DNA from 2 places in the Marmoricola sp. URHA0025 HA25 genome. Region 2 is predicted to be linked to the other one. Evidence: predicted binding sites of a transcription regulator. Region 2 holds the regulator's gene; the other holds the start of a gene.

Region 1 (9,354 bases), 1.6 Mb from region 2:
TGCCGACCGCTGCGACCGGTGCTGACGGCCGGCCTCGTCGCCGGCTCGTCGAGGGTCGCCTCGGCGAGCGTCTCGCGCACGCGGCCCAGCGCGGGACCCTCCAGCTGCGCCGGGTCCACGGCGGCGCCGCTGCTGAGCAGGTGTGGCGGGAGCCAGCTGTCGTCGAAGAGCTCCGCCACCCAGGGCCACTCCTCGTCGACCGCCGCCTGCATCCTGGTGTGCGACTCGGGCGTGCCGTCGCCGAGCCGGAGCACCCACTGCCGCGCGTGGTCGCGGTGGTAGTCGACCTCCTTGACCGCCTTCCCCGCCACCGCCGCGAGGATCGGGTCGGTCGAGTGCTGCAGCCGTGAGTAGAGCTCGCACTGGTACGCCGAGAACAGCAGCAGCCGCGCCATCGTCACCGCGAAGTCGCCGTTCGGCCGCTCCACGAGGGACACGTTGCGGAACGCCCGCTCGTCGCGGAAGTAGGCCAGCTCGTCCTCGGTGGCCGGTGGATCGGACAGCGAACCGGCGTACTCGAGCAGCAGGCGGGCCTGGCCGAGGAGGTCCAGGGCGATGTTGCCGAGCGCGACGTCCTCCTCGATCTGCGGCGCGTGGGCGATCCACTCGGTGAGCCGGTGCGAGGCGATCAGCGCGTCGTCGGCCAGCGCCAGGACGTAGTCGTGGAGGGCGGCGCCGGTGGCCTCAGATGTGGAGGTCATCGGGTACCTCGTAGAACGTCGGGTGCCGGTAGGCCTTGTCGGCCGCCGGGTCGAAGAAGCTGTCCTGCTCGTCGGGGCTCGTGGCCGTCACGGACGCGGAGGGCACCACCCAGATCGAGACGCCCTCCTGGCGGCGGGTGTAGACGTCGCGCGCGTTGCGCAGCGCCATCTCGGCGTCGGTGGCGTGGATCGAACCGGCGTGCACGTGTGCCAGACCGCGCCGGGGGCGGACGAAGACCTCCCAGAGGTCGCCGGCCGAGCGTGTCGAGTCCATCACGCGACCTCCTCGGCCCGGCGCGCGTGCTTCTCGGCGTACGCCGTCGCCGCCTCGCGCACCCAGGCGCCGTCCTCGTGCGCCCGCACCCGGGTGGCGAGCCGCTGGGCGTTGCAGGGCCCGTTGCCCTTGACCACCTCGTAGAGCTCGGTGAAGTCGATCTCGCCGAAGTCCCAGCCCTCCCGCTCGGCGTTCCAGCGCAGGTCTGGATCGGGCAAGGTCAGCCCGAGCACCTCTGCCTGCGGGACGGTCATGTCGACGAACCGCTGCCGCAGGGTGTCGTTGGAGAACCTCTTGATGCCCCAGGCCGACGACTGGGCGCTGTGGGTCGAGGCGTCGTCGGGCGGTCCGAACATCATCAGCGACGGCCACCACCAGCGGTCGACGGCGTCCTGGGCCATGGCGTGCTGGGCGTCGGTGCCGCGGCTCAGCGTCTGCAGCAGCTCGAAGCCCTGGCGCTGGTGGAAAGACTCCTCCTTGCAGATCCGGACCATCGCCCGGGCGTAGGGGCCGTAGGAGCAGCGGCAGAGCGGCACCTGGTTGACGATCGCGGCCCCGTCGACCAGCCAGCCGATCGCGCCGATGTCGGCCCAGGTCAGGGTCGGGTAGTTGAAGATCGAGGAGTACTTCTGCCGACCGCCGTGCAGAGCGTCGAGCAGTTCGTCGCGGGAGACGCCCAGGGTCTCGGCAGCGGCGTACAGGTAGAGGCCGTGGCCGGCCTCGTCCTGCACCTTCGCCAGCAGGATCGCCTTGCGGCGCAGGCTGGGCGCGCGGGTCAGCCAGTTCCCCTCCGGCTGCATGCCGATGATCTCGCTGTGCGCGTGCTGGGCGATCTGGCGGACCAGGGTCGCGCGATAGGCGTCGGGCATCGCGTCACGCGGCTCGACGCGCTCGTTGGCCCCGATCAGCTCCTCGAAGGTGGTCACGCCCCCGAGGGTAGCCCAGCGATGTTACAGACGACACGTCGCACGACGGTCCAGGTGTAACGCGTTCAGGCCAGCAGGCCGTGGCGCAGGGCCGTCGCGAGCGTGGGCGCAAGCGGGAGGCGTGGCAGCAGCGTCGTCTGGAACGCGTGGTAGATGTCCGGCTTGCCCGACCAGGTCCCGCTGCTCGGCCGATTGTCCGGCGCCAGCTCGTGGTGCCACGACCCGTGCGCGGTGTCCAGGAAGTACGCCGCGACGTGGTCCCACCACACGTCGTACCACCGTGCGTACGCCGGCTCACCGGTCGCGGCGTGCAGGGCAGCGGCCGTCGCGGTGGCCTCCGCGACGACCCAGTGCATCCGCTCGTGGACCACCGGGCGGCCCTCCCAGTCGACGGTGTAGACGAAGCCGTCTGCCCCGTCGACCGCCCAGCCGTCGCGCACCGCGGCGTCGAAGAGGGAGATCGAGTCCTCGAGCAGCCACTCGGGAGCGTCGGGTCCGAGCGCCGCTCGGAGGTGCAGCGCGAGGCGCGACCACTCCAGGGCATGGCCGATGGTCGCGCCGTACGGCCGGAAGGGGTGCGCCGGTTCGTCGCGGTTGTAGTCCGGTCGCGGCGTCCAGGTCTCGTCGAAGTGCTCCGGGATCCGCCAGTGGTTCCCGCGCGCGAGGCCGTGGACGACGCGGGTCAGGATGCGCAGCGCCTTCGCCCGCAGCTCGTCGTCGGCCAGGACGTCGGCCGCCGAGAGGAGCGCCTCCACCGTGTGCATGTTGGCGTTCACGCCGCGGTAGCCGTCCAGGACCGCGAACGCCTCGTCCCACTGCTCGACCACCATGCCGTGCTGCTCGTCCCAGAACCGGGTGAGCAGGATCTCGAGCGCCTGCTCCAGCAGGTGCCGCCCACCGGGACGCCCCGCCGCCGTGGCGCTCGCTCCGGCGAGCACCACGAACGCGTGCTCGTAGGCGGTCTTCTCGGTGGTCGCCGGTCCGCCGGCATCCACCTTGGCGTACCAGCCGCCGTGCTCGTCGTCGTGCATCCGGCCCGCCAGCGCGGCCACACCGTGGTCGGCAAGCGCGCCGGCGCCCGGCTTCCCCATCAGGTGGGCGAGTGCGTAGACGTGCGTCATCCGGCAGGTGATCCACAGCTCGACGGGCCGGTCGAGCTCGGGCCGGCCGGCGTCGTCCAGCCAGGCGAACCCGCCGTCGGGATGGCGGGCGGCGCTGCCGAAGCGCAGCAGCCGGTCTCCTTCGGCCTCGAGCCAGCGCGCGTGCCCGCTGCTGCCGAGCCGTGGTTGCGTCATCGCCTCCATGATCTCGGTCGTTGCCGCAGAGGGGAACACCCGGGCGCTCTCCGGTCCGGCGAGCCGCCCTGCTTGGATGGGCCGGTGAACGCCGATGTCTCCTGCCGGGTCGCCTGGGCCGACGACGCACCTGCGATCGCCGCCGTGCAGGTGCGCGCCTGGCGGACGTCGTACGCCGCGCTGCTCCCGGCCGACCTGCTCGAGTCGATGGCGGTCGAGGAGGTCGCTGCCGGATGGCGCGAGTCCCTGAACCGGCCACCGGATGCCCGCTTCCGCGTGCTGGTCGCGCTCGAGCGCAACCTGGTGACCGGGTTCGCGGTGACCGGGCCCGCGGCCGACCCCGACTGCGACCCGGTCGCGGACGGGGAGGTCACCGACCTCACCGTGGACCCGCACAAGCGGCGCGCCGGCCACGGGTCCCGGCTCATGCAGGCGACGGTGGACACCCTCAAGGCCGACCGGTTCACCCGGGCGGTGACCTGGCTGCCGTCCGAGGACGACGAGACCCGAGGGTTCCTGACCGCCGCCGGCTGGGCCCCGGACGGTGCGCACCGCACCCTGGACCTGACCGGCGACGGCTCCGTCCAGGTCAAGCAGGTGCGGCTGCACACCGCCCTGGCCTGATCAGGCCACGCTCACCGCGCTCCACGCCGCGGCGACCGCGTTGTACTGCGTGCTGCCCGCGCCGTAGAGGTCACGGGCCGCGTTGAGCGTGGCGGTGCGGGCACCGGAGTAGTTCGTGCTCGACGTCATGTAGACGGTGAGCGCGCGGTACCAGATCGCGGCGGCTGCGTCATGGCCGATCCCCGTCACGGTCGAGCCGTTGCAGGTCGGGCTGTTGTACGAGACGCCGTTGATGCTCTTGGCGCCGGAGCCCTCGGACAGGAGGTAGAAGAAGTGGTTGCCCACCCCCGAGGAGTAGTGCACGTCGAGGTTCCCGGTGCTGCTCGTCCAGCAGTTCGCCGAGCTGCCGTCCGCGGCCGGGTTGTCCATCCTGCGGAAGCCGAGGTGCTTCTTGAGGTCGAACTGCTCCCCGATCAGGTAGTCACCCGGGTCGTGGGAGTTGTTGGCGTAGAACTCCACCATCGTGCCGAAGATGTCTGAGGTCGCCTCGTTGAGGCCGCCGGACTCACCGCTGTAGGTCAGCCCAGCGGTGTGCTCGGTGACGCCGTGCGACATCTCGTGGCCGGCCACGTCGAGCGAGGTCAGCGGCCCGTAGCTGGTGCCGTCACCGTCGCCGTAGGTCATCTTGGTGCCGTCCCAGAAGGCGTTGACGTAGTTCGAGCCGTAGTGGACCCGGTTGTACGAGCCGGTGCCGTTGCCGAAGATGCCGTTGCGGCCGAAGGTGTTCTTGTAGAAGTCCCACGTCATGTTCGTGCCGTACTGCGCGTCCACGGCAGCAGACTCCCGCGAGGTGGTCGCGCCGTTGCCGAAGCTGTTGTCCGGGCTGGTGAACAGCGTCCCGGTCTGGCAGCCCCAGCCGAGCAGCTGGCACAGCGTCCCGTCCGAGGCGTTGCCCATGTCGGTGGTGTAGGTGTTGCCGCGGGTCGGGTCCTTGAGCTGGTACGTCGACCCGGACAGCGTCAGCTGCAGCGGCACGAGGCCTCCGTAGAGCGACTGCCCGGAGCCGTCGGCGGTCTCGATCTGCTGCTCGGTGCGGAGGACCGCGCCGGTGCGGGCGTCGACGTACGACGCCAGCCGGCTCGGCGTACCGTCCGCCTGGACTCCGCCGCTGATGACACGCCAGGTCAGCCGAGGCGTGGCGCCGGTGGCGTCGACGACGAGCGTCGCGGTCTCGGCGTGGTCACCCCTGATCGTCCGGGTGACGGCGCTCAGGGCGACGGCCGCTGCCTTGGCCGCTGCGGCGCTGACCGACGGCGACGTGCTCAGGCTCAGCGGGTTGTCGAGGGTCTCGCTCGCCCCCTTCCACGCCTCTGCCTTCGTCTGGTGGACGACCAGGTCACCGCCGACCACCTCGAGGCCGTGGTAGGTGCGGTGCAGCCGGACGTGGGAGGCGCCGTTGGCGTCCAGGACGGTGCCGACCGCCGTGAACGCCTGGTCGGCGCCGAAGGCGGTGGCTGCGAGGTGGGACTTCGCCGACGCGATCGCCGCGGCGACGACGGAGTTCCTGTCGCCGGGGACTGCGCTGCTCGCCGATGCCGAGGGGGTGAGGGCGGTGACTCCGGCAAGAGCGGCGGCAGCGGCCGCCGCGGCGAGGCCGGTCTTGAACGGGATGGGTGCACGGGTGCGCATGCGGGTTCCTTCCGAGATGGAGGACTGGGAGGGGATCCTCTGAGGTCACCTTGTCCCTTGAGCGCGCTGTTGGGAAGACCCGATCGCTGCGCCGCACGAAAGTGCAGCACGCTCACGACCCGGTGGTCGACTCAGGTCCCAGTGATCGTGCTCAGCGCCCGGTGATCGAGCTCAGCGCCCGGTGATCGAGCTCAGTCGAGATCCAGGAAGGACTCCAGCCCGACGGTCAGGCCCGGAGCCCCACCGATCCGGCGCAGGCCCAGGAGCACGCCGGGCGTGAAGGAGGTCCGGTCCATCGAGTCGTGGCGGATGGTGAGCGTCTCCCCCAGTCCTCCCAGGACGACCTCCTGGTGGGCGACCAGGCCCCGCACGCGCAAGCCATGGACGTGGATGCCCTCCACCTCTGCCCCGCGCGCACCGTCGAGGCCGCTGCTGGTCGCGTCCGGGGGGTCGCCCATCCCGGCGTCGCGGCGCGCAGCCGCCACGAGCTGCGCCGTGCGACGAGCCGTGCCGGACGGCGCATCTGCCTTGTCCGGGTGGTGCAGCTCGATGATCTCGACGGACTCGAAGAAGCGCGCAGCCTCTGTCGCGAAGCGCATCATCAGGATCGCGCCGATGGAGAAGTTCGGGGCGATCAGCACGCCGTTCTCGGGCTGACCGTGGAGCCAGCCGCGCACCTGCTCGAGACGGGCCTCGTCGAACCCGGTGGTGCCGACCACCGCATCGATGCCGTGCTCGATGCAGAACTGCAGGTTGCCCATCACCGCGTCCGGATGGGTGAAGTCGACGACCGCGTCGGCCGCCGTCGCGACCAGCGTCTCGAGGTCGTCGCCCTCGTCGATCTCGGCGACCAGCTCGAACTCGTCCGAGGCGGCGACCGCCTCGCAGACGACGCGACCGACCTTGCCACGGGCGCCGAGCACACCGACCTTGAGAGCGTTCACGCGGGTCAGCGTAGTGCGTGGGTCGGGACCACTATGCGCAGCCGATCGGCCCGAAGACTGCGCCGAGCAGTCCTCATGAATGCGTGGAAGGCCAGCCGCACCACCGGCGCGCCTCGTCTCCGAGCGTTAGACGTGTGAAGGGCGCCGACGCAGGCGGGCGGCCTCGGGCTCGGTGAGGGTTTGGAGGACGGTGCGCCCATCGTCCGCATCCGGGCACAGGCGGATCGCGGCAAATGAGAGTGCGTTGCGGGCCAAGCGCCGGCTTCGGCTTCGGCTTCGGCGGGCATTCTCGTAGGGAGGCGCGGTTAGGTGATGAGATCAAGCGACCGCACCGCCGCGTGTGAGGGCTGGGGTCTCCCCTGGGCGTCAGAGCTGGACGATGCCGTGAGTGTTCCCGTCCGGGTCCTTGAACCATGCCACCCGTTCGTCGCCCAACTCGGCGATCCCCTTCTCGTTCGTCTTGAGCCGGTCTGTGTCGTAGTGCTCGAAGGTGACGCCGTTGGCGGTCAGCTCGTCCACTGTCCTCTCCACGTCAGCGACCTCCCAGGCTGCGACCGTGCTGCCTGACTTACCGGCGCTGGCGGGCGAGGGATAGTGGATCTCACGTCCCTCTCCGCATTGGTAGGTGATCCCGCCGTCGAAGATCGGCCGGCCGTCTGAGAGCCCGAGCTTGGTCTCGTAGAACTCTCTTGCCTGGGTCATGTCAGACACCGGCACTGCTGGTTCGACCCTTGCGTCCCGCAAGCTCATGTCCGCTCCGTCTCCTCGCGACTAGAGACCGATGGAATCCCAGAGCCCTCACCTCAGTCAAGGTCGTCGGCTCGTCCGCACATCAGCACGAGAGTGCGCGTGCACGCGACGATGTGACGCACCTCGTAAGCCAGGGAAATGCGGCACCGCACTAGCACTGGCTGGGGTTCGTTGCTGCGCGCTCGCGGGGGTCCGGTGACGCAAGGATCCAGGCGAACGCACGAACACATATGGCACACCGGTTGCCTTCACAACCGAACTGGTGTACGATTGCCGTACGTCGAGGTGATACAGACGGCTCAGGCCTCGGCGGGCGAGTCCCTCGCCGCCTCCGCACAGGCACGCTGCCCGTCACAGGTGCGACCGATCCAGGTCAACGTGTGCGAGGAGGTGCCGCGATGTCGGCCGACCCGATGGTTCCGGGCGCGTTCGTGCACCCGTTCTTGCGGGGTGTGGACCAGATCGCCCTCGCGGTCGACGCCACCGCCGCGTCGCACCCGGACCTGATGAGGACCGAGGAGAAGGCACACGCGCTGCGGGAGCTGGCGCGCCTCGAGTCGGAGGTCGCCGGCCTGAGACTTCGCGTGCTGGGCTGCGCCGACGACGTCGCGGCCGCGCACGGTGCCCGTGATGCCGCGTCGTGGCTGGCCCACGAAACGCACCTCGATCGCGGGCCGGTACGCCGGGACGGCCAGCTCGCGACGGCCCTTGCCGACCGCTGGGGACGCCTCGAGGCCGGCCTCGTCGGCGGCGCGCTCAACCTGCCGCAGGCTCGGGCCTGCGTCGAGGTCCTCACCGACCTGCCCGACGACCTCGACCCGACGCTGGTCGACGCCGTCGAGGCACAGCTCGTGACATTGGCCGCGGACTGGCCGCCGAAGGATCTGCGGATCCTGGGCCGCAAGCTCCTCGAGGCGATCGACCCCGAGACCGCCGACGCGCACGAGGCACGCAAGCTCCACGACGAGGAGCGTCGGGCCCACGAGTCCACGAGCCTCACCTTCGCCCGTCTGGGCGACGGCCTCACGCGCGTGACCGCGACGATGCCGGACGCGGCCGCCAATCGGCTGGCCACCTATCTCGACGCGTTCACGAGTCCTCGTCACCAGACCGCAGCCGGCAGCGAACCCCCCGCATCCTCCTCGGAGTCCCGCGGGCCCGCGCGGGTGCAGCGCGGCCAGGCGTTCGTGACGCTGCTCGAGCTCCTCGACCCGGCGCGCCTGCCGGCCCATGGTGGTGACGCCACCACCATGATCGTCACCATCGGCCTCGACGACCTCCGGGCCGGGCTTGCCGCCGGGACGATCGTCGGCCACGACGTCGATCGGCTCAGCGCGTCCGAAGCCCGCCGGCTCGCCTGCGGCGCCGCCCTGGTCCCGGCCGTGCTGGGCTCCGAGAGCGAGGTGCTCGACCTCGGCCGGACCAGCCGGCTGTTCAGCCGGGGGCAGCGCAAGGCGCTGCGGATCCGCGACCGACGCTGTCGAGCCGAAGGATGCGACGTCCCGGCAGCCTGGACCGAGGCGCACCACAAGGATCCGTGGGCCGGTGGGGGCGCGACCGACCTCGCGAACGGCATCTGCCTGTGCAGCTTTCATCACCATCGCGCCCACGACGGCGCCTACGTCACCGACCACCTGCCCGACGGAGACGTGCGGTACCGACGCCGTACGTAGTAGAGGAGGAACCATGCCCGATCTCGGGATCGACCAGGAGGCCGAGGCGATCGTCCGTGCCCTCGCCGACCGCGCCACTGCCCCGCGGCCCCGCGAGTGCCTGGCATGCTTCGTGGCGCGGATGCTGGAGGAGTTCGGCTGCGACTGCACGCTGCGATTCGCTCGCCACTACCGAGACGTTCGTGCGCCTCGGGCATCCGGGCTCGAACGCAGGCTGGGCTCGATGGGCGGATTCTGCGACTGCGAGATCTTCCTCAACGGCCTGCAGCGCGCCGACCTGTCGCGGGAAGAGGACCCGGCGCCACCGCCGCCGCCATGCCGAGGAGCCCAGCGCGGATCCACCCAGGCGTGCGGACTGTGGATGCGCCACGGCTGGTGAGCATCGGCAAGGTTGCGGCCTAGCGGCTGGCCGGTCCCACGACTGCCAGCGTCTCGGGGCGGCTGAACAGGTCGGCGGCGAGGCTGTTGACGTCGTCCAGCGTGACTGCGTCGAGCCGGACCAGCACCTCGTCCAGGGAGAGAAGCCGGTCCTGGAACA
Region 2 (9,354 bases):
CTCGCGTGCGCCTGCACGGGGGTCACCAGCGCGAGCGCGGTGACCGCGGCGGCGGTCCAACGGAGGCGGCGGGGGCTCATGCCTCCCATATTGCCCTAAATCGGACAATTGGGACACAAGAACTGCGAGAATGGTGTCATCTCCCGAAGGGAACCCGGTGAGAGCACGACCGGGCCGGGAGCTCTCACTCCCGGCCCGGTTCACCTCCGGTCAAGCCCCCTCGGAGGGTCCCCCGTTCAAGCGGCCGCCGTCACTGCGCGGCCAGGTAGTCGAGCCACGCCTGCCCCGCGGGTGTGCCGACACCGGTGATGTCGTCGTAGCCCGGACGGACGTGGATGGTCAGCGGCTCGTCGACGTCGAACCAGCGCGCGGAGTACACGTAGCCGTCACCCGCGTCGACCCCGTTGGCGAAGTCGACCCGCACGGCGCCCGGGTAGGTGCTTCGCTGCGCCTTGGTGATGTCGTTGGCCGCGGCGTGGTAGAGCACCGGGTTGGCGAGGCCGAAGTCGTGACCGGCCCGCTGCACCACGAGGGCGAACATGCCCGCGTAGAGCGGCGAGGCGAGGCTGGTGCCGCCGATCCGGTACTCCGAGTAGGCGACGTGCCCGTCCGGCCACGTCTGGGTCTGGCCGACCCGCATGCCGGTCGTCGGGTCACCGAGCGCCGAGACGTCCGGGACGACGCGCATCGCCGGACCGCCGTACCGCTGGGACATCGCGGGGTCGACGACGCCCGCCTGGTACGACGGCTGCGTGAACAGCCGGCTGGTCCCGCCGCCGGAGCCGTAGAGGTACGCAGGAGTGGTCCAGGCACCGTTCGACAGCGTCGACTTCGCCGTGGCCCAGCCGAGCTCGAAGATCCGGCTGTTGTCCTGGCCGACTCCGAGCGAGGTCCCGCCGACGGCGGTCACCCAGGGGCTGGAGGCGGGCCAGTCGGGCGTCGGCGTCGCGCCGGCAACCCCGCCGGTCTCGTCGCTGTCGTCACCGCTGGAGAAGAACATCGAGATGCCGGTGGCCGCGGCCTGGATCAGGATGTCGTTCTGCGGCTTGATGTAGCCCGGCGGCAGTGCCTCGCTGGAGAACCCGTAGGAGTTCGTGACGATGTCTGCGGCGTGCCGGGACACGATCCAGTTCAGCGCCGCGTCCATGTCCTGGTAGTTGTTCGGCGAGCCGACGTAGAGGATGTCCGCGCCGGGAGCCATCGTGTGCACGGCCTCGACGTCGAGGGTCTGCTCGCCGCTCCAGCCCTCGGGGTCCTGCCTCGGGTTCTGCGGCCGGACCTTCGTGCCCGGCGCGACGTGCTCGCTGTAGTGGCCGTTGAGCGACGGCAGCCCGTGCTCGCTCGAGTACCTGTTGGCGTCGGAGAGCATCGTGGTCGAGGCGTACGCGTCGATGATGCCGACGGTCACCCCGCGTCCGTCGTTGCCGCTCGCGATGGCACCGTCCATCCCGTATGCGCCCTGGAGCTGCGCGCCGGCGTAGCCGCACGGCGCGAAGGCCGACGGCGTGGCCGGAAGCACCGTGTTGTCCGGGGTCGCTGTGTTCTGCACCGTCTTCTCGCCCCACCACTCCGAGCAGGGGCGGGCGTTGTTGAACACCGCCGGCGGGTTGCTGTCGTGGTGCACCAGCGCGGCGGACTCGTCGAGCCCGACGACGGCCTGCACGCCGGAGAGCGAGTCGGGGACGACCAGCGGGCTGTTGTTGCTGCGCAGCGTCTTGCCCTCGACCTTGTACGTCGCGAACGAGGTCGAGAACGCCTTGGCCGCCTGGCCGACAGTGCCGACCGCCTCGACGTACTTGCTGTTGGCCGGCACGTGGCCGACGGTGAAGCCCTGGCCCTTGAGCCAGCTCTTCACGCTGTTGACCGTGCCGGCGCTCGGCGCGAACTTCGCGGCGAACTGGTTGGCGCTGAGGAACTTGCCGTAGAGCGCGTTGCCGGGCGTGCTGACCGCGGTGGCGTAGTCGGCGGCCGCGGAGCCGCCCTGCCAGTCGAGGTAGACGCGGAAGTCGACCTGCTCCGAGGAGCTGGCGGCTCCGGCCTTGTGGGCCGCGTTGGCCCAGCTCGGCACGCTGCCGGGGAGCGAGTGACTGGTGGCTGCGTCGGCCGGCGTGGCCAGGCCGGCGAGCGTGAGGCCGAGAGCCGCCGTGGTGAGGACCGCGACGGGGATACCGAGTTTCCGAGACACGAGAGGGGGTCTCCTTCATGGGTGCGAAATGGGGAAGATTGCCCGGAGCCACTTCACGCCCAATCTGGGCTGTCGTCAATGGTTTGAGCCGCTGAATTTCCGGAGATATTGCCGCATTTACGGAACCAATTCGGCTCGCAGAGCCTCCTCAAGGCCGTCGCGGAGCGCCTACTGGGCCTGCGCGAAAGCCACCGCGATCTCGGCGCCGAGGTGGGCGTTGTTCTTCACCAGCGCGACGTTGGCGCGCAGGGAGTCGCCCCCGGTGATCTCCACGATCCGGCCGAGGAGGTACGGCGTGGTGTCCTTGCCGGTGATCCCGAGCCGGTCGAGGTCGCCGAGCGCCTGGTCGATGATCGCGTCGATCTGCTCGTGCGGGATCCCGTCAGCCTCCGGGATCGGGTTGGCCACGCTGATCCCGCCGGCGACGGACAGCTCGTCCTTCGCGCGCATGATCCCGGCGATCTCATCGGCCGAGTCGACGCGCAGCGGCACGGCGTACCCGCTGGTGCGGGTGTAGAACGCCGGGAAGTCGTCGGTCCGGTAGCCCAGCACCGGCACGCCGAGGGTCTCGAGCACCTCCAGGGTCAGGCCGATGTCGAGGATCGACTTCACTCCCGCGGAGATCACCGTGACGTTCGTGAGGGAGAGCTCGGTCAGGTCGGCGCTGACGTCCATGGTCGTCGCAGCGCCGCGGTGCACACCGCCGAGGCCGCCGGTGGTGAAGACCCGGATGCCGGCCAGGGAGGCGAGCCGCATCGTCGCGGCGACCGTGGTCGCGCCGTGCTCGCGGCGGGCGACGACGTAGGGCAGGTCGCGGATGCTGACCTTGCGGATCTCCTGCTGCCCGCGGCCGAGCAGCTCGAGCGCGGCGTCGTCCAGCCCGATCCGGGGTACGCCGTCGAGCACCGCGATCGTCGCCGGGGTCGCTCCGTCGGCGCGGATGATCGCCTCGACCTCGCGGGCCATCGCGACGTTGTCGGGGTAGGGCATCCCGTGGCTGATGATCGTGCTCTCCAGTGCGACGACCGGCCGGCGGTCGGCCAGCGCCGCGCGGACCTCGTCGGTCAGCTGCAGGTCGATCACCGCAGGTCCTCCAGGGTGCCGTGTACGAGGTCCTCGGTCAGGTCGCGTCGCACGGTCGTCGTGGACTGCACGGTGAGCCAGGCGGCCGCGGTCGCGAACCAGCCGGCCTGGGCGACCGGGTCCCCGGCGCGAAGCCGGTGGACGTACGCCGCGAGCATCGCGTCTCCGGCCCCGGTCACGTCCACCACCTCTGCTGGTGGCAGCCGCAGCCGGGTCGTCGCCCCGTCGCCGGTGTGCAGGGTGCTGCCCTCCGCGCCCTCGCGAAGCCAGACCACGTCGATGCCCTGGGAGTGCGCGTGCGCGCGGGCGGCGTCGACGTCGTCGGTGCCGGCCCAGGCGATCAACTCGTCGCGGTTCGGCGTGAACGTGTGCAGCCCCGGGAGCGGGCCGAGCCGGGCCGCCTTGGTCACGCCGACCGGGTCGAGCACGACCGGCACGGCCTGCTCCTCGGCCAGAGCGAGGCAGTGGGCGATCGTGTCGGTGCGGAGGTTGCCGTCGAGCACCAGCCAGCCGGCACCACGTAGCGACTCGCGACTCACGTCCTCGGGGCCGAGGCTGTCGGTCGCGGCCATGTCGGCCACACCGATGACGAGGCCACCGTCGTGGTCGAGCACGGCGGTGTAGGTCCCGGTCGCACAGTCGGCCGACCGGCGTACGCCGCGGAGGTTGACGTCGAGGAGGCCGAGCTGCTCGAGCAGCGCGGTGCCGGGGTCGTCCTGGCCGACCACGCCGATCAGCCGGACCGGGCTGCCCAGGCGGGCGAGGTTCTCGGCCACGTTGCGTCCGACGCCGCCGTGGGCGATCGCCGTCGCGCCGGGGTTGCTGCTCCCCGGCACCGTGTCCCCGGTGATCCTGGCCAAGGTGTCCATGTTCATGCCGCCGACCACGACGACGTCTCCGGGGGTGCTCACTCCCGGAGCCTAGTGCCGGGCTATCCGGTGGCGGTGGCGGCGCCGTACTTCTCCCGGGTCGCCAGCCCCCAGGCGCTGACCGGCTTCATCAAGAGGCCCGAGGCCAGGACCAGGCCGGCGAGCACGAACCAGCCCGGCCGCCCCCACTGGATGCAGAGCGTGGTGATCAGGGTCGGCGCCGCGACCCGGGACAGGCTGAAGCCGAGGGCGGCGAAGCCCTGGTACTGCCCCTGCCGCTCGACCGGCGCGAGCCCCATCGACACGCCCCACTGCCCGCTGCTGGAGACCATCTCGCCGACCACGTGCACGGACGCCGACAGCAGCAGCACCACGATCGCGGCACCGCGCGCGATGCCGTCGGTGAACGCGATCAGCACGAACGACGCCGCGATCCACGCGCTGCCGCGCAGCACCGCCGACGCGCCGGAGGTGACGTCCTCGGCGCCGCGGCTCAGCCGGACCTGGAAGAGCGCGACCGCAATCGTGTTGAGGCCGAGCATGATCGCGACCATCGAGGTCGGCGCCGTCGTGTGCTCGCTGATCCACAGCGGGATGCCGATCTCGAGCACCACGAAGTGCATGAACAGCACGGCGGTGAGGAGGGTCGCGGCGACGTACGGGAGGTCGCGTACGACGCCGAGCCGCGGCTCGCCGTCCGCGCGGGCCGGCGCTCCGGACAGGTGCGGGAGCCGGTTGAACAGCAGGCCGGTGAGCAGCGAGGTGGCGGCGTCGAGGAGGAACACCCCGACGTAGGCCCACGGCTCGTCGATCCAGAGCGCGATCCCGCCGAGGAGCGCACCGAAGGTCATCGCGACGTTGGTGACCGCGCGCAGGTAGGCCTTGAACGGGACGCCCTGACCGCCGACCGCGATCCGCGCGATGTAGCCGTTGCGCACGGCGTTGGCCGCCATCTGCGCCGCCGCGACGAGCGAGATCGCCACGACCAGGGCCCAGAAGCTGCGGGCGATCGCCAGCCCGGCGGTGGCGATCCCGGTGAGGACGGTGAGGTCGCGCATCACTTCGCGGGGTCCGCGGGCGTCGGCCCACTGACCGCCGGGCACCTGCGCGAGGGCGCCTGCCACAGCCGCGATCGACAGGGCGATGCCGACCTGAGCGGGCTCGAGGTGGACGTGGCGGGTGAAGTACAGCGCGAAGGTGGTGAACACCGCTCCGCCGGACGCGCGGTTGACCAGCGTGCCGAGCGCCAGGACGCGCAGCGTGGAGTCGGTCGGGATCCCTCGACGCGTGAGCCGGGCGGGCGTCACGGTCTGCGAGGTCACGGCTCGAACCTACGTCCGCGCGTCGCTCGGCCGCCTCTGGTTTTCGGCCCGCTTCCGGACGCACAGCACCTTGCCAGCACGGGTTGATCGTGCGGACAGCAACCGTGGCGACGCTTGCCGGCGACAACCCACCAGGAGGGAACATGCAGAAGAAGTCAATCGCCCTGCTCGCGTCGACCGGCATCGCCGGCCTGGTCGCCGGCGGCGTCCTGATGACCGGGATGTCCGCCAATGCCGCGGACGACACCGGGTCGGCGGCGACGGGTACGTCGTCGTACGGCGGCGCCCCGGCCGGCACCGGCGCGCCGAACGGCAACACTGACCCGACCAAACCGATGAGGAGCGACGAGAAGCTGCTCACCGGGGACACCAAGGACAAGGTGACGGCGGCCGTGAAGGCGAAGTACCCCGACGCCACCTTCCAGCGGGTCGAGACCGACTCCGACGGTGTCTACGAGGCGCACCTCCTCGTGGCCGGCAAGCCGGTCACCGTCGAGGTGGACAAGTCGTTCGCGGTCACCGGCACCGAGTCGGCGCCGGCCGGCGGTGGCGACCACGACGGCGACGGCCCGGCCGCGCAGGCTGCGGCGGCCTGAGCGCACGAGTGCCCGGCGATGTCGCATCGCCGGGCACTCGTGAAGCCGGTGGTCGAGCCTGTCGAAACTCAGGTTTCGAGCCGCCGTTTGCGGGTTCGCACGCTCACCCGCAGGCTCCCTCCACCGGATCGAGCTCAGTCGAGATCAACCTCTTCGCGTCGCGACCCTGCTCGTCCCTCGCAGGGCCGCGGCTCAGACCTTGCGCAGCACGGCGGTGACCACACCCAGGATGGTGGCGTTGTCACCGTTGATCGGCTCGTAGGCGTCGTTGTGGGGGAGCAGCCACACGTGGCCGTCCTTGCGCTGCAGCGTCTTGACCGTGGCCTCACCCTCGATCAGCGCCGCGACGATCTCGCCGTTGTCCGCAGTCTGCTCCTGGCGGATGACCACGTAGTCGCCGTTGCAGATCGCCGCGTCGATCATCGAGTCGCCGGCGACCTCGAGCATGAACAGCGTGCCCTCGCCGACCAGCGTCTTGGGCAGCGGGAAGATCTCCTCGACGCGCTCCTCCGCGAGGATCGGGCCACCGGCCGCGATCCGGCCGACCAGCGGCACCTGGGTGGCCTCCGGCACGGCGTCGCCGATGCCGGTCGGGTCGAAGCCGTGCTCGTCGGCGCTGGCGATCGCGCGCCGCGCCGCCATCAGCTCGGGGATGAACACCTCGAGCGCGCGCGGCCGGTTGGGGTCGCGCTTGATGAAGCCCTTCGCCTCGAGCACCCGCAGCTGGTGGGCCACGCTGGAGGAGCTGGCCAGCCCGACCAGGTCGCCGATCTCGCGGATGCTGGGCGGGTAGCCGCGCTGCTCGATCGACTCGCGGAGCACGTTGAGGATGCGCTGCTGGCGCGGGGTGAGCCCGGTCGCGTCGGGCGGCGCGTCGGGCAGCTCGCTGACGTTGGAGCGCTTGGCTGCGGAGGGGCGGATGCGATCGGAGGCCATGGGCCGACGGTAGACCCATCGACGGCGGAGTTCAAACACATGTTCGAACGGCGTGTCGGGCGGTTCGCGGGCCCGGAAAGGGCTCCGGACGAGCCCGGGATCGGCGCTGCGTGGGTCGGCGTACGCTCACGCAGCGCCGAACGATCACGGGGTCCTGTCTTCAACCTAGACCCGGAACGGGCCCGGCCGTAAGGGCAGGGCCGGGTCAGTTTTCCGGGGGCATCCAGACGTACTGCGGCACGTTGCAGACCTCGACGAAGCCGGCGCGCTCGTAGACCGGCCGGCCGGACTCGCTGGAGTGCAGGACCGCGTGCTCGGCCCCGGCGGCGTGCGCCAGCTGCAGCAGCCGCTGTGTCACGGCGTACCCGATGCCACGGCCACGGACGTCCTCCAGGGTCGCGATGTTGTAGAGGCCCGCGGTGGTGCCGGTGAGGTACGCCGTGCCGCACGCGACCGGGCGTCCGTCGAGCGAGCCGATCACGTTGACCGCTCCCTGGAAGACGCTCATCACCTCGCTCATCGGCTCGCGCACCGACTCGGGCAGGCCGAAGCCGGTGACCATCATCGCGACGAAGGCGCGTGCGTCGGTGGTCTGCTCGATGCTCAACCCGGCGACCTCGGGGACCGGGGGAGCGGTGGTCAGGTCGGCGTACATGCCCGGGACGTCCTCGTGCTCGAGCCCGCGCTCCGTCAGCGCCGCTTCCAGCTCCGGCGACGTGTGCGACGGCGTGACCCACCACAGCCACGGCAGCCCGGCTCCGATGAACGAGTCCGCCACCTCCTCGGTCCGCCGCCGGGCGTCCGCCCCGAAGTGCGCGCCGGTGACGCAGTTGAACATCGGGAACGGCACGTCGCTGCGGATCGCGTCGACGTCCGTGTCCGGATCGCGGCGGAACATCGGGTGGTCGCCGGCGCCGGTGAAGAAGGCGAGCAGGTTGTCCTCGACCGGGGCGATGCGGGGATCGGTCATGGGGTAGTCAACCCCACCCGATCGGCCGGTGGTTGCGCTTGTCGAAACCCGCCCGAGAGCGCTCGAACATATGTTCTTGCGTTCCTCGAACGCGTGTTCTATCGTCGTACATGTGTTCGATCGAACGTCTGAGCGACCCGGCAGCGGTTCTGTCGGTGCTCGGCCGTAGAAACAGCACTGAGAAACAGCAGAGACAACCTGACTTCCCCCAGGAGAGAGACATGAGCACGCTGAGCATCTCGCCCGCCTTCGACTTCGTGAGCCCGACGCGGCGCCCGCGAGCTGCCCGGCGCACCACCGTCCGGCTCACGCAGCGCGGTCGCGTCGTGTTCGTGCTGGCGTTCCTGGCGGCCGCGTTCGTGGTGATGGTCGCCTTCGGCGGCTGGGCCACGGCGACCCACGACGCCGGCACGCCCGACCCGGTCCGCGTCGTCGAGGTCCAGGAGGGCGACACCCTCTACGGCATCGCCGGCCAGGTCGCCGAGCCCGGCAAGGTCCGCGAGATGGTCCACCAGATCCAGCAGCTCAACTCCCTGGCCGGCTCCAGCCTCCAGGTCGGCCAGAAGCTCGCCATCCCGAAGAGCTGAGTCGCCCTCGGTCCGCCGAGGACAGAGCGTCCGATGATCCCCTCGACCCGGGTCGTCGGCTGTGTGGGAAAGGACAGGGCGGGGCCCAGGCCCCGCCCTCGTTCTTTTCCGATGCACGCCGAGTGGGCAGAAACGCTGCGTCGGCGTGCGGTGAGCGGGCAGAAACGCTGCGTCGGCGTGCGGTGAGCGGGCAGAAACGCTGCGTCGGCGGGCGGTGAGCGGGCAGAAACGCTGGGTCAGACGCTTCCGGCTCGCGCCGCACCCTCACTCAGCAAGAACTGCGCAGCCGTGTACGTCGCCATCACCACCGACTCCACCCGTGCCGGTGCGCCCTTCCACAAGAACTTCCGGGTGCCGAGCACCGAGTCGGACAACATGAACAGCCCGGCCCCGAGCAGCGTCATCCGCCGCGCCGACGTCGGCAGCGCCGGGTCGAGCTGCGTCGCGGCGGCGACCGTCCCGGCGAGCATCGCGGAGTAGCCGGCGATGGCGGGCGCAAGCACCTTGTCCTGCCGGTAGGCGCCGAACACCATCCCGGGCGTGGTCACCGCCCACAGTGCTGCGACCCCCTTCGGCCCGGGCCGCGCGGAGCCACTGCGGTTGCGCAGGAACCCGCTGATGTAGGCGGCGTGGCCGACCGCGAACGACCCGCTCCCTACGGCGAACGGCTTGGTGCCGTGCGCCATCAACGCCAGGTCGCCGCCCCACCCTGCGGCCTGCGCGACGAGCGTGTTGGCCCGCAGCGGCGAGTTCGCCGCCTTCTCGTCGGTGATCAACGAAGCCATCAGGGTGGGCATGAGCAGCGG

What was found. Region 2 encodes LexA, which represses DNA repair genes until DNA is damaged. Its sites were predicted from a motif close to TCGAACANNTGTTCGA; they were not measured.
Region 1: a site for LexA is predicted at 7,398-7,413, ahead of ACVW00_RS12965 (DUF222 domain-containing protein). Genes of this name have one in related genera too.

The regions. Positions count from the first base shown of each region.
Region 1 is NZ_JBSSCD010000001.1:2,634,680-2,644,033, forward strand. Features, by position in the region: gene paaC (1,2-phenylacetyl-CoA epoxidase subunit PaaC) at 1-701, opposite strand, end outside; gene paaB (1,2-phenylacetyl-CoA epoxidase subunit PaaB) at 685-975, opposite strand; gene paaA (1,2-phenylacetyl-CoA epoxidase subunit PaaA) at 975-1,901, opposite strand; gene ACVW00_RS12940 (AGE family epimerase/isomerase) at 1,967-3,196, opposite strand; gene ACVW00_RS12945 (N-acetyltransferase family protein) at 3,281-3,820, shown strand; gene ACVW00_RS12950 (M4 family metallopeptidase) at 3,821-5,449, opposite strand; gene dapB (4-hydroxy-tetrahydrodipicolinate reductase) at 5,641-6,393, opposite strand; gene ACVW00_RS12960 (VOC family protein) at 6,760-7,104, opposite strand; gene ACVW00_RS12965 (DUF222 domain-containing protein) at 7,542-8,816, shown strand; gene ACVW00_RS12970 (DUF2695 domain-containing protein) at 8,830-9,195, shown strand; gene ACVW00_RS12975 (M16 family metallopeptidase) at 9,215-9,354, opposite strand, start outside.
Region 2 is NZ_JBSSCD010000001.1:1,022,141-1,031,494, forward strand. Features, by position in the region: gene ACVW00_RS04925 (zinc-dependent metalloprotease family protein) at 1-80, opposite strand, end outside; gene ACVW00_RS04930 (S53 family peptidase) at 251-2,185, opposite strand; gene ACVW00_RS04935 (pseudouridine-5'-phosphate glycosidase) at 2,354-3,268, opposite strand; gene ACVW00_RS04940 (carbohydrate kinase family protein) at 3,265-4,179, opposite strand; gene ACVW00_RS04945 (MFS transporter) at 4,200-5,459, opposite strand; gene ACVW00_RS04950 (hypothetical protein) at 5,603-6,055, shown strand; gene lexA (transcriptional repressor LexA) at 6,248-6,991, opposite strand; gene ACVW00_RS04960 (GNAT family N-acetyltransferase) at 7,197-7,961, opposite strand; gene ACVW00_RS04965 (LysM peptidoglycan-binding domain-containing protein) at 8,183-8,548, shown strand; gene ACVW00_RS04970 (lysoplasmalogenase) at 8,785-9,354, opposite strand, start outside.